2 regions of the Mycobacteroides franklinii genome follow, and region 2 is predicted to be linked to the other one. Evidence: predicted binding sites of a transcription regulator. Region 2 holds the regulator's gene; the other holds the start of a gene.
What was found. Region 2 encodes LexA, which represses DNA repair genes until DNA is damaged. Its sites were predicted from a motif close to CGAACANNTGTTCG; they were not measured.

Region 1: ruvC (crossover junction endodeoxyribonuclease RuvC) is a predicted target of LexA. The motif match lies at 2,523-2,536, and genes of this name have one in related genera.

The regions. Positions count from the first base shown of each region.
Region 1 covers NZ_MLIK01000024.1:124,892-132,011, reverse strand. The annotation lists gene yajC (preprotein translocase subunit YajC) at 1-84, opposite strand, end outside; gene ruvB (Holliday junction branch migration DNA helicase RuvB) at 230-1,243, opposite strand; gene ruvA (Holliday junction branch migration protein RuvA) at 1,306-1,914, opposite strand; gene ruvC (crossover junction endodeoxyribonuclease RuvC) at 1,946-2,503, opposite strand; gene BKG76_RS20060 (TetR/AcrR family transcriptional regulator) at 2,624-3,181, shown strand; gene BKG76_RS20055 (hypothetical protein) at 3,198-3,620, opposite strand; gene BKG76_RS20050 (phosphatase PAP2 family protein) at 3,796-4,392, shown strand; gene BKG76_RS20045 (YebC/PmpR family DNA-binding transcriptional regulator) at 4,423-5,178, opposite strand; gene BKG76_RS20040 (hypothetical protein) at 5,353-5,880, shown strand; gene pdxT (pyridoxal 5'-phosphate synthase glutaminase subunit PdxT) at 6,032-6,613, opposite strand; gene BKG76_RS20030 (acyl-CoA thioesterase) at 6,610-7,120, opposite strand, start outside.
Region 2 covers NZ_MLIK01000027.1:119-7,238, forward strand. The annotation lists partial or broken gene BKG76_RS23060 (Si-specific NAD(P)(+) transhydrogenase) at 1-78, shown strand, start outside; gene BKG76_RS23065 (proteasome assembly chaperone family protein) at 216-1,232, shown strand; gene BKG76_RS23070 (alpha/beta fold hydrolase) at 1,287-2,366, shown strand; gene BKG76_RS23075 (PhzF family phenazine biosynthesis protein) at 2,451-3,134, shown strand; gene nrdR (transcriptional regulator NrdR) at 3,159-3,623, opposite strand; gene BKG76_RS23085 (LysM peptidoglycan-binding domain-containing protein) at 3,754-4,257, opposite strand; gene lexA (transcriptional repressor LexA) at 4,487-5,161, shown strand; gene BKG76_RS23095 (GNAT family N-acetyltransferase) at 5,158-5,703, opposite strand; gene BKG76_RS23100 (acyl-CoA dehydrogenase family protein) at 5,710-6,864, opposite strand; gene BKG76_RS23105 (molybdopterin-dependent oxidoreductase) at 6,975-7,120, shown strand, end outside.

The DNA.
Region 1 (7,120 bases), on a different contig from region 2:
AGCCTTGCGCTGCCGCCGGTTCGCGAAGAAGAGGAATGCGCCCATAACAAGGATGAGCGGCAAGAAGACGATGATCGATTCCATGGCGGCTTTCGGGGTTCTTTCCGTTTGGTTCTTCACGAGGTCGAGCGCGGTCAGCGTGAAATGAGCACGCGACAGGTCACCAGTGTGCCATCCGACTCTGTGGAATCGACGCGAACCCCGTGCCCGCCGGAGCTCTAGTGCCCCGTCATTCGAACAGCCCGGCCTGCCCGAGCAGCTGCGGCGGCGGGGTCAGACCCAGGTGGGTCCACGCCAACGGTGTCGCCACTCGTCCGCGTGGTGTGCGCGCCAGCATCCCGGCGCGCACCAGGAACGGCTCACACACCTCTTCCACGGTGGTCGACTCCTCCCCGACCGCCACCGCCAATGTCGACAGGCCGACCGGGCCGCCGCCGAAACTGCGGGTCAGTGCCGAGAGGACCGCCCGGTCCAGGCGGTCCAGCCCCAGCTCATCGACGTCGTACACGGCCAGGGCGGACTTGGCGACGTCCACGGTGATCACGCCGTCCGCGCGCACTTCCGCATAATCGCGGACCCGGCGCAGCAACCGGTTGGCGATACGCGGTGTGCCGCGTGACCGCCGCGCGATCTCCGTGCCGGCGTCGGCTCCCAGCTCGATACCGAGGATGCCCGCCGAGCGAGCCAACACGAGTTCGAGCTCGTCGGGCTCGTAGAAGTCCATGTGGGCGGTGAAACCGAACCGGTCGCGCAGTGGGCCGGTCAGCGATCCCGATCGTGTTGTGGCACCCACCAGCGTGAACGGCGCCACTTCCAGGGGGATGGAGGTCGCGCCGGGCCCCTTGCCGACCACGACGTCGACCCGGAAGTCCTCCATGGCCAGATACAGCATTTCCTCGGCGGGTCGGGCGATGCGGTGGATCTCGTCGATGAACAGCACGTCGTGTTCCACGAGGTTGCTCAGCATCGCCGCCAGGTCGCCCGCGCGTTCCAAGGCGGGACCGGAGGTCACCCGCAGCGAGGAGCCCAGCTCGGCGGCGATGATCATGGCCAGGGAAGTCTTTCCCAGTCCGGGCGGGCCCGACAACAGGATGTGATCCGGGGTGCCGCCGCGGTTCTTGGCGCCGGAGAGCACCAGGTCCAGCTGCTCCCGTACGCGCGGCTGACCGATGAACTCGCGCAGCGATTTCGGGCGCAACCCCGCGTCTACGTCGTTCTCCCCGACGGTGAGGGCACCGGACATGGGGGCGTCGTCGAAACCGTCGTCCTCACCGCTGTCGAGGTGGCCGAACTCGTCGTAAGAACTCATCGCGTCTTACCCAGCAGCCCCAACGCCGATCGCAGCACGCCGGAAACATCCGTGGGTGCCTCGCCCCGATCATCTTGGGCCAGAACGGTATCGGTGGCTTGTTCGGCTTGTTTGGCAGCGAACCCGAGGCCGATGAGCGCCTCGATGACCTGGGTGCGCACCAGCGACGCGGTGCCGCGGCCCAGCTCGGTGGATCCGCCGGGCGCGACTGCCACCTTCTCACGCAACTCCAGCACCAGACGCTCGGCGCCACGCTTACCGATGCCGGGCACACGGGTCAGCGCGGCGACATCCCCGTCGGCCAACGCCTGCCGCAGGGTGGGCGCGTCGTAGACCGCAAGGGTGGCCATGGCGATCTTGGGCCCCACACCGGAGACACCGAGCAGCGTCAGAAACAGGTCGCGGGCATCGGTGTCGGTGAAGCCATAGAGCGTCATCGAATCTTCGCGGACAATCATCGCCGTGATCAGCCGCATCTGGGTGCCGCGCCGCAGCGTCGAGAGCGTCGCAGGGGTGGCGTTGACGCGGTATCCCACCCCGGCAGCCTCGATCACCACGTGATCGAGCGCGATGTCGATGACCTCGCCGTTGACCGATGCAATCACGCCGCACTCCGTTCTTCGCGCCGGCCGGCCATCACCGAACCGCCGCTTTCATCCGCGCCGCGAAGGCCTTCCGTTGCGCTTCCGCCGCCGCTTCCGCTTTGGCCATTCTCGCCAGCATGGGCGCACGCCAGCAGTGACAGATTGCCAGGGCCAGTGCATCGGCGGCGTCGGCGGGCTTCGGTGCGGTCTGCAGGTTGAGGATGCGGGTGACCATTGCGGTCACTTGGGATTTATCTGCCCGCCCGTTGCCGGTGACCGCAGCCTTGACCTCCGACGGCGTGTGGAAATACACCTCGATCCCCCGTTTGGCGGCACAAAGCGCGATCACCCCGCCGGCTTGAGCGGTGCCCATCACGGTGGACACGTTCTGCTGAGCGAAGACGCGCTCGATGGCGATCACATCGGGTCGATGGGTGTCCATCCAGTGTTCGACGACCTCGCTGATCGCTAGAAGTCGTTGCGGCAGAGCTTGATTGGCGGGGGTGCGCACGACATCGACATCCAGCGCCACCACCTTGCGGCCCGAAGATGCCTCAACCATGGACAGACCGCACCGAGTGAGACCCGGGTCGACTCCCATTACTCGCACGTGCCAGCCCTCTCGCTGTAGAACAGTTGTTCGATCAGCATATCGAGGTGTCCGGGCCATCGGGCGAGCAACACGCGAGGGCACTGCAAATGTCAACACTCGTTGGCCTAAGCTCAGCGCATGCCCCCCGAACCTCGGCGATCGGACGCCACCCGCGCGGCCATCCTCGAGGCTGCTCAGGAGCAATTCGCCAGCGTCGGCTACGAGAAGGCCACCATCCGGGCCATCGCCGCAACCGCGGGCATCGACCCATCACTGGTCATGCGGTACTACGGCAATAAGGGCAAGTTGTTCGCGGCCGCCGCCAACTTCGATCTATGCCTCCCCGAACTGAGCGACGTACCCCACAAAGAGCTGGGCACAGTCATCGTTCAGCACTTCCTGGAGCGCTGGGAGGTGGACGACACCATGGTGGCGCTGCTGCGCGCCGCGGTATCCAACGAAGAGGCCAGACTGCGCATGGTCGAGATCTTCACCGACCAGTCCCTGCCCGCATTCGAGGCGCTCTTAGCCGATCACGCCGCGGAGCGGGCCGCGCTGATCGGCGCCCAGATGATCGGATTTGCCGTCGGCCGCTACATTCTGCGACTCAGCCCCGTCATCGATATGACGCACCAGGACATCGTGAACTGGATGGCGCCGATCATTCAGCACTACGTCGACATTCCGGCGCCCTAGCACGCGCTCAGCGTGGTCAGGACCGAACCTTCAACGCCCCGTGCTCGTCGACCACCGCGAAGTAGAGGGCGCTCATCACCACAAACACCGCGGTCCAGATCAGTAGTCCCACCGAGTTCACGGCGAACGCCTCGCCCAGCAGGATGGCGACGACGCCGGTGACCAGCGGGCTGCGTACATGTCGACTGCCCGGCTGATCGAAGAGTGCGACGGTGCGGGTCACCAGGAACAAGCCCGCGGCGATCAGCAGGGTGCCGATCACGGTTGCCGTCATGGACATCTGATCCGACATCCAGGAGGGCACTTCGACGCCCACTCCGTAGAGGATGACCAGTGGAACCAGGACCGCCACGGTGAACGGCAATGCGAGAACGGCGCGCGTGGTGCGCCATAGGGTTGTTGTCGATTCAGGCGCCGGGGCGACGGTTTGTGTGGCCATGACGGGCCTCCCCTCACTTTTGTGGATGTCTTAGATGTACGCCTGCCTGACATACACTGTCAACACTTGTTGACCAACAGTCGTTGACATCACAATAACGCCGCCCCGCGACGTTTGATTCCCGTCGGCCGACACGATTCGGGGTCGAGGTCTGCGGCCGATTACTGTCGTCGGAGTGTCTGCCGGAAAACTGCCCAGCGAGAAAACGATTCAGTGGTGGCCGCCCCTCGGCGTCCTCGCGATGCTGGTGCTCGGATTCTCCGTCGGGAAGGGTTCGACACCTTTCGACGCGCGGTTTTTCGATGTGACCCAGGTTGTATTCGGGGTGCAGCCGCGTTGGCTGCTGTTCTTCACCGACTGGGAGTTTCTTGTTCCGGTGCTCGTGGTGTGCCTCGGGTTCGAGCTGTATCGACGGCACTGGCGGGTCGCCGCTGTGGTGCTCGCATGCCCGTTCGTGGCGAATTGGACCACTCAAGGCACCAAAATGCTGGTTGGCCGCGAGAAGGGCAGCGGTTACCTCGCCTACCCCAGCGGCCATACCACCTTCGTCGTGGCCGTCATGGGGATGCTGGTGCTGGTCGCCGGCGGAGCCCTATGGGCATACATCGTCGCCGGAATCATCAGCATGCTCGGACTGCTCGGGCAGGTCGCCTGCGGGTACCACTACTTCACCGACACCATTGGTGCGGTGCTCGTCACCACTGCTGTGGTGGTGTTGGCGTTCTGGGCCGCCGGGGTAACGGAGAAGAAGACGCCCGTCGGAGTGGACTAGCACGCCAACGCGATTGGTCGGCGGGCACGGTCAGTCTTCGTCGAGCGCGGCCAGCACCTCGTCAGACAAGTCCACGTTGGTGTAGACGTTCTGTACGTCGTCGCTGTCCTCCAGCGCGTCGACGAGCTTGAACACCTTGCGCGCGGTGTCGACGTCGGCCGGAACCGTCACCGACGGCTGGAAGCTGGCTTCCGCCGAGTCGTAATCGATGCCGGCATCCTGCAGCGCCTGACGCACCGCGACCAGATCGGTGGGCTCGGAGACGACTTCGAAGCTCTCGCCGAGGTCATTGACCTCCTCGGCACCCGCTTCCAGCACGGCCGTCAGCACGTCGTCCTCCGACAGGCTCCCCTTCTCCAGGGTGACCATGCCCTTGCGGGAGAACAGGTAGGACACCGAACCCGGGTCCGCCATGCTGCCGCCGTTGCGGGTCATCGCGACGCGGACCTCGCCGGCGGCGCGGTTGCGGTTATCGGTCAAGCATTCGACAAGCACCGCAACACCATTGGGGCCATAGCCCTCGTACATGATGGTCTGCCAGTCGGCACCACCAGCCTCTTCACCGGCGCCGCGCTTGCGGGCCCGCTCGATGTTGTCGTTGGGCACCGACGTCTTCTTGGCCTTCTGGATGGCGTCGTAGAGCGTGGGGTTACCAGCCGGATCGCCGCCGCCGGTACGCGCGGCGACCTCGATGTTCTTGATCAGCTTGGCGAACTCTTTGCCACGGCGCGCGTCTTTGACGGCCTTCTGATGCTTGGTGGTGGCCCACTTGGAATGGCCGCTCATGTACCCCTGTACCTCTTTCGTCGTCCTTTGCGCTGCCCGAGTGTACTCGCGAGTCCCAGATGGCCAGTGCTTCCGGGAGTGCCGACTCCGAAATTGACGACGTTTTTCGGCCGCAATCCGTGGCGCGACTCAGTCTGGGCAGCAGGCCAGCGGCGGGAACATAGGGTGAACTGCATGACCGTACTGGTGGAAGACCCGATCATCGACACGGTGCTGGACCGTTACGCGGCCACGATCGGCGACAGCCTCACCGATTACCGCAATCATCTCTATCGGGGCATGAACTACCAGCTGCGGCTTCTCGGCATGACCGAGGCGCCGCCCGAGATCGCGTTGGCGTGGGCGACGCACGATATCGGCATCTGGACGGCGGGAACCTGGGACTATCTGGATCCGTCGGTCACGCTGGCCGAGCAGTTGGCACCCGAATTCGGAATTACCGACGCCGGTCGGGTCAAGGCGATGGTGGCCGACCACCACAAGCTGAGGTCGGCCGAGGATCTATGGGTCGAGATGTTTCGGTTGGGCGACCGGGTCGATGCGTTCCACGGGCTGTACGCCTGGACCGGACTGGAGCGTTCGGATGTACGCGAGGTCGTAGAGGCGTTGCCGTACGGCGGATTTCACGGATTCTTGTTGCGGACGGCTGGAAAGTGGACGCTCAAGCACCCGCTGCGGCCGATGCCCATGCTGCGCTGGTGATGTACAGCGTGTCGGATCTTCCGGCGCCTCATCTACCGAGGCGTCAAGATCGCCGATCAGCTGGAAGACACCACCCACCAGTGCCCAGCTCTATGCGACAAAACGCCATACGCCCAGTTTGTCGCATAGAGGTGGGCACGCGCCGCACCTATCAGGACGCGCGCACCATGTCGACAAACAGCTCGTGCACCCGACGGTCGCCGGTCACCTCGGGGTGAAACGCCGTCGCCAGCGCGCTCCCCTGCCTTACCGCAACCGGGTGCCCCTGAGCGCTGGCCAGCACCTCGACATCGTCACCGACGCGTTCCACCCACGGCGCCCGGATGAACACCGCATGCATCGCATCGCCAAGCCCGGCAAAATCCAGATCACCTTCGAAAGAATCCACCTGGCGCCCGAATGCGTTGCGCCGCACCGTCATATCGATGGCACCGAGCGCGACCGCGTCCGGGCGGGTATCCAATATCTCGCTGGCCAGCAGGATCATGCCGGCACACGAGCCGTAGACCGGCAGCCCATCACGCAGGCGTTCGGTTAGCGGGTCCAACAGTTCGAACACGCGCAGCAAATTGCTCATCGTGGTCGACTCCCCGCCGGGAATGACCAGCCCGTCCACCTTGCCGAGTTCCTCGGGACGGCGCACACCCAGTACGTCTGCGCCCGAATCTTTCAGGGCAGCAACATGTTCCCTGACATCGCCCTGCAACGCCAGCACACCGACGAGGGGGCTCACGCCATGTTCCCTCGGGCTACCGACGCCTCTTCGGGGTTGCGCTCGATGCGGGTAAGTCCCTCCTGCACCACCGCAGCCACCATGGTTCCGTCGCGATTGAAGATGCGGCCCTGCGTCAGCGCCCGACCGAACCCGGCCGACGGCGATGTCTCGTCGTACAGCATCCATTCGTCGGCACGGAAGGGCCGCAGGAACCACAGCGCATGATCCAGCGATGCGGTCTGCAGCACCGCATCCCGGTGCGGCACCTTCGACGAGCTCAGCAGCGTCAGATCGCTCATGTACGCCAGCGCGCAGATGTGCAGCACCGGGTCGTCGGGCAGGTGCTTGCGGCAGCGGAACCACACCCGCTGCTGGGCGGCCAGCCGCGGGTTCCTGCCCATGAGCTCGTCGGGCACGATCCGGATGTCCCACTCGGCGAACTGCCGGAACAGGTCACGGTTGAAAGAGTCCTGGTCCTGCGCATCCGGCAGATCCTCGGGATCGGGCACCGGCGGCATGAGGTCC
Region 2 (7,120 bases):
ACGTTCTCGGAGGCCTACAAGGTGGCCGCGCTGGATGTGATGAACAAGATCCGCGCGCTCAACCAGTTCAAGGCCTGAGGGATTTCGCGCTCGGCGAATACGCTGCGCGCCTGGAATTCGCATCCCGCCTGGGCCGTTGAGCCCGTAGGTACATTCGCCGTTTGCCTGCCGGTAAGGGACACTGGTGGGACGAGGACGCGAAGGGAGGCGTAACCATGAACAGCAATGAGGGCGCAGAGCCGCAGCCGTACAAGCCGGACCAGGACGGTCTTCGCGCAAGCGGGTCATCCAGCATGTACGAGCTGGAGTTTCCAGGCCCGCAGCTGGCATCTGCCGATGGCCGCGGCCCGGTTCTCGTGCACGCGCTGCAGGGTTTCTCCGACTCCGGCCATGCCGTGAAGTTGGCCGCAGCGCATTTGCGCAACACGCTCGAGAGCGAGTTGGTGGCCTCATTCGCGATCGATGATCTGCTGGATTACCGATCACGCCGGCCGGTGATGACGTTCAAGAGTGATCACTTCACCGAATACGCCACTCCCGAGCTCAATCTGTACGCGCTCAAGGACACCAAGGGCACGCCATTCCTGCTGTTGGCCGGGCTCGAGCCGGATCTGAAATGGGAGCGGTTCGTCAACGCCATCCGGCTGTTGGCCGACCAGCTGGGCGTGCGCAAGACCATTGGGCTGGGCGCCATTCCGATGGCAGTTCCGCATACCCGCCCGATCACCCTGACCGCGCACGGCAACGACCGTAAGACGCTCGACGAGCATCCGGGCTGGATCGACGAGGTTCAGGTACCGGGCAGCGCATCCAATCTGCTGGAATTCCGCCTGGCTCAGCACGGCCACGATGTGGTGGGCTTCGCCGTCCACGTTCCGCATTACCTGGCGCAGACCGACTACCCGGAGGCCTCGCAACGCCTTCTGGAGGAGGTGGCGCGGACCGGCGATCTGGATCTGCCGTTGCAGGAGCTCACCGAGGCGGCCGCCAAGGTGCGCAACCAGATCAACGATCAGGTGGAAGGCAGCGAGGAAGTGGCCCAGGTGGTCCAGGCACTGGAGCGCCAGTACGACGCCTTCGTCGCGGCACAGGAGAACCGCTCGTTGCTGGCACGGGATGAGGAGCTGCCTAGCGGCGACGAGTTGGCCGGCGAGTTCGAGCGATTCCTGGCCGAACAGGCCAAGTTCGGTGATGACCCGTCCGGGCAGTCGCCGGATGGCCCGATTCTCTAGCCCGGTTAAGCGCTCGCCGCGCCAAATTTGCGGCGAAGGGTGAAAATACTTCACATGAACCCTCCCCCGCGGCTGCTGCGTCCGGTGCCGGACGCCGAGCGCATCGACGGGGTCGGTGGCGACAACACCGATTCCGCCGCCGGCACACCGACGCAGCCGCGGCTGGCGTTCCGCACCATCCATGGCTATCGTCGCGCGTTCCGGATCGCCGGGTCCGGGCCGGTGCTGCTGCTCATCCACGGGATCGGCGACAACTCGGCGACATGGGACAGCGTGCACGCAAAGCTCGCCGAGCATTTCACCGTGATCGCCCCGGACCTGCTGGGGCACGGGCAGTCGGACAAACCGCGGGCCGACTACTCGGTTGCGGCCTATGCCAATGGCATGCGGGATCTGTTGGCCGTCCTGGACGTCGACAGAGTCACGGTCGTCGGACATTCGCTGGGCGGCGGCGTCGCGATGCAATTCACGTACCAGTTCCCGCACCTGGTGGAGCGACTAATCCTGGTCGCGCCGGGTGGGGTGACCAAGGACGTCAACATCGTATTGCGTTGCGCATCACTGCCGTTCATCGGAGATGCGCTGGGACTGTTGAGGTTGCCGTTGGCAATGCCCATGGTCCGGCTGACCGGTGCGGTGGCGCGGGCGACCTTCGGACGGGCGGGAATGGCTCGCGACATCCCCGACGTGCTGCGAGTTCTGGCCGACCTACCCGAACCCCGGGCCTCGGCCGCGTTCACCCGGACGCTGCGCGCCGTGGTGGACTGGCGCGGCCAGGTGGTGACCATGCTGGACCGATGTTATTTGACCGAATCTGTTCCTGTGCAGCTGATTTGGGGCAGTGACGACCTGGTTATCCCCGTCAGCCACGGGCATCTCGCCCATGCCGCGATGCCCGGCGCGACGCTCGAGATCTTCGACAAATCTGGGCATTTCCCCTTCCATGACGATCCCGAACGATTCATCGGCATCGTGCGCCAATTCATCGCATCGACAGAGCCCGGTGAATACAACGAGGACGAATTGCGCCGATTGTTGCGCACCGGGGTCACCGAACACGCCATCGGCGGGGCCGCACGCACCCGCATGGCGGTCCTCGACGCCATGGGCACCGACGAGCGCAGCGCCACATAACCTCGAGAGCTGAAGCGCCACCAAAGATTTGCCCTGTTCACGGGTACCGTCGCAGGTAGCGCATGCGGGACGTAGAGTCGAGGAATGAGCGTTGACGTCGCGGTTGTACGCGTATTCACCGACGAGACAGGCAACTTCGGCAATCCCTTGGGGATCGTCAACGGTGCCGACGTAGCGGCGCCGGATCGACAGCAGATCGCTGCCCGGTTAGGTTTCAGCGAAACAGTTTTCGTCGATCTTCCAGCCGAAGGATCCAACACCGCACATCTACGGATCTTCACTCCGGCAGCCGAGCTTCCCTTTGCCGGGCATCCGACAGTGGGGCTCGCATGGTGGCTGCGCGAACGCGGAACACCGGTCAACACCCTGCAGGTACCCGCGGGCGTGCTACCTGTGAGCTACGACGACCGCACGTGGATACAGGCCCGGTCCGATTGGGCCCCAGAGACCGATTTCCACGAAACGGACTCCCCTGCCGATGTGGAGGCCGCCGACCCCGCCGACTATGCGGACGAGCTGTTGCATTGCGTATGGGCGTGGCAGGATCGCGACGCCAGCCTGGTGCGATCACGGGTGTTCGCATCCGACCTGGGGGTCAGCGAGGACGAAGCGACTGGGTCCGTAGCGGCACGGATGACTGATTTGTTGAGCCGCGACCTGATCATCAATCAGGGCAAGGGATCGCAGATTCTCACGCAGTGGAGCCCTGAGGGCTGGGTGACGATCGGTGGCCGCGTCGTCGCCGATCAATCGCTCACATTGGATTAGCGCAACCGACACCGCGCCGGCAGGTCAGGATCCTGTCGGCGCGTCCCGATGCGCTCTCAGCGCGGCGATTTCACGTTCGAAGTCCTCGGCGGAGCTGAACCCTCGATACACCGAGGCGAAACGCAGGTATGCAACCTCGTCCAGGTCGCGCAGCGGGCCGAGTATCGCCAGGCCCACCTCATTGCTAGGGATTTCCGGGGATCCGGCAGCCCGGACGGCGTCCTCAACCTGCTGGGCCAGCAGATTCAGCGCATCGTCGTCGACATCGCGGCCCTGGCAGGCCCGGCGCACACCCTTGATGACCTTGTCGCGACTGAACGGCTCGGTGACGCCACTGCGCTTCACCACGGCCAGCACAGCGGTCTCCACGGTGGTGAAACGACGGCCACACTCCGGGCACGATCGGCGGCGCCGTATCGCCTGGCCCTCGTCCGCCTCACGGGAATCGACAACGCGCGAGTCAGGATGACGGCAGAACGGACAGTGCATTACTGCTCCTTCGCCGGTTCTGAACTCCATGTCGTTGGCCCGGGCGGGCTGACGCACCGCGCAGCGCGCCCAGACCGGTGTCGAGGATACCCGTGCTCCCGCACGCCCGAAGGTCACGTCCGTGCGCCGATCAGCCGACCGGAGAAACCAGCGTCTGACCGGCTTGCACTGTCGCCGAGTCGAGTTCATTGAGTTCACGAATCTTGGAAACCACCGCTGAGCGCGGCGCCTCCGGCGCAACACGCGAGGCCACGTCAGCCAGGGTCTCTCCAGGCGCGACCTGAACGACCGCCACACGATCCGGCACACCCGCTCCACCGACTCCTGCGGCGCTGACCTGGCCGAGCATCAACAGCCACATCGTCGCGACCGCAGCGCCCACCGCGACGACAAGGGTGGCTTTCAGGCTCACGGGGCGGCGACCATGAACTGCGGCCGAGACGCGGATACCGGTACCCCGGTACGCGACCGGCCGCCCGGCGGGCCGGCGGTAAGCGACCGTGCGCACCGGCAGTGCCCGACGCTGAGTCCGCGGATATTCCGCGCTGTACGCCCGTACTTGTGGCGCGCATTCGCGCGTCGTGTTCGCGCGGACGTGAGAACTACGTGGCGTGGCGAGAACGTTTGTGCTCATCTGCAATGCCTTCCTGTCCTGTCGATCGGTTTGCCCGTTCGCTCTTATGTTCGAATGTACTCGATCATGTGTTCGATATCCGAACATGTGATCGATTTGTAGCATTCACCACCGACAAGCGCCTCTGACCAGTGCAGATGCGCCGCTCAGCCGACCTGCCAGGCAGGATGCACGACACGCATCGAACACATGTTTGATAAATGTCGTCGACAGGTCTAGATTCGGGCCCATGAGCGATACACCCAGCAAGGGACCCGCCACCGGTTCACTGACCGAGCGCCAGCGGACCATCCTGGAGGTCATCCGCGCATCGGTGAATGAACGGGGCTACCCCCCGAGCATCCGCGAAATCGGAGACGCCGTCGGGCTCACCTCCACCTCATCGGTCGCCCATCAGCTACGCACCCTCGAACAGAAGGGATTCCTGCGGCGCGATCCCAATCGTCCGCGCGCCGTTGATGTTCGAGGACTCGAGGAAACCCGCGGCGCATCGGTCACCACCGACGTCATCGGCTCGGGCGACCTGCCGGAACCGACATTCGTGCCCGTGCTGGGGCGTATCGCGGCCGGTGGTCCCATCCTGGCCGAGGAGGCCGTCGAGGATGTGTTCCCACTCCCCCGTGAGCTCGTCGGCGAGGGCTCGTTGTTCCTGCTCAAGGTCGTCGGTGAGTCGATGGTCGACGCGGCGATCTGCGATGGCGACTGGGTGGTGGTTCGCCAGCAGAACGTCGCCGACAACGGCGATATCGTGGCGGCGATGATCGACGGCGAAGCGACCGTCAAGACATTCAAGCGGACGGCGGGTCAGGTCTGGCTGATGCCGCACAACCCGCTGTTCGAACCGATTCCCGGTAACGACGCCGCCATCCTCGGCAAGGTTGTCACCGTTATCCGGAAGATCTAGGCCTGTCCGGGCGGTGGCCCGGGCGCGGAATCATCATCCGCATGACCGTCCGAGGGCGGCAGAAATAGCTGGAAATACGCAACGTCCTGCCAGCTGCCCAGCTTGTAGCCAATCCTGCGGTAGAGCGCGACCTGCTCGAATCCCATTGCCAGGTGCAGCTTTTCGCTCGCAGCGTTGGGCACTACGACACCCGCCAGCACCGTGCGGTAACCAAGATCGCGAAGCCGGTCAAGCAATGCCGTGTACAGCTGGCGGCCCGCGCCGCGCTGGCGTCGCGCACCATCGACATACACGCTGACCTCACAGGCCCATCGGTAGGCCGAGCGTGCCTTCCAGGGCGCCGCATAGGCATACCCGAGAATTTCCCCGCCATCCTCGGCGACCAGCCAGGCGTGGCGGTGGGCCGCCGTCTGGATGCGTTCGGCAAGAACGACATCCGACGGCGGCACCTCCTCAAACGAAATAGCCGTATCGGTCACATACGGGGCATAGATCGCCGCACACGCGGCCGCGTCAGCGGCTGTGGCGTCACGAATATGCATAGGCGACTAGAGCGAACGCCCGATGATCTCCTTCATGATCTCGGTGGTTCCGCCATAGATCGTCTGGATACGGGAGTCCATGTACGCCCGGGCCACCGGGTACTCACGCATGAAGCCGTAACCACCGTGCAGCTGCAGGCAGCGGTCGATCAGGTGGACCTGCTTCTCGGTGCTGTACCACTTGGCCATCGCTGCCTGCTCAACACTCAATTCCTTCTTGTTGAGCAGCGTGATGAACTCGTCGACCATGATCCGGATCATCGTGGCATCGGTGGCGAGTTCGGCCAACACAAAGCGGCTGTTCTGGAAGCTCTTGATGGGCTTGCCAAACGCCTTACGTTCGGACGTGTACTGGATGGTCGCCTCAAGCATGGTTTCCATCGCGGCGGCCGCGACGACGGCAATCGACATGCGCTCCTGGGGCAGGTTCTGCATCAGGTAGATGAAGCCCTGGCCCTCGTCACCCAGCAGGTTGGCGGCGGGCACGCGGACATCGGTGAAGGACAGCTCGGCGGTGTCCTGTGCGTCAAGGCCCATCTTGTCGAGCTTGCGGCCGCGCTCAAAGCCCTCCATGCCGCGCTCCACGACGATGAGGCTGAAGCCCAGCGCACCCTTCTCGGGGTCGGTCTGTGCGACCACGATGACCAGATCGGCGTTGATGCCGTTGGTGATGAAGGTCTTGGACCCATTGAGAATGTAATGATCGCCGTCCTTGACGGCGCGGGTCTTGATGCCCTGCAGGTCACTACCGGTGCCCGGCTCGGTCATCGCGATTGCCGAGATCAGCTCGCCGGAACAGAATCCCGGGAACCAGCGGGCCTTCTGCTCGTCGTTGGCCAGATCCCGGAAGTACGGACCCGCGACATCGTTGTGCAAAGTGAAACCGATACCCGACTGACGAGCCTTGGTGATCTCTTCGCCGATGATGGCGTTGTAGCGGAAATCGACAAGGCCGCCGCCGCCGAACTCCTCGGGCATGTCAGTGCCCAAAAAGCCCTGCTTGCCGGCCTCGACCCACAGCGAGCGGTCGACGATCTTGTTCTCGTCCCACTCCTCCCGGTACGGCTCGGCATGCCGTTCCAGGAAGGTCTTGAACGACTCGCGGAACAGTTCGTGCTCGGGTTCGAAAATGGTGCGTTTGAACTTGACGGCGCCGGCCATGATCACCTTCCGGTTTGGGTTTACGTACTCGGCAGAATGTATACCAACCCACTGGTCGGTTGGTACTCGCCTACCTGGTTTCGACGGACAGAAAGCCTAGGCTGATCAGGGTGACCAGGCCGGCACTTTCACATACCCACTGGGGGGCATTCACGCCCGAGGTTCGTGACGGCGAAGTGATCGGCGTCACCCCCTTGGACACAGACACCGACCCTTCCCCGCTGCTGCACAACATCCCCGGCTCGATCCGGCACCG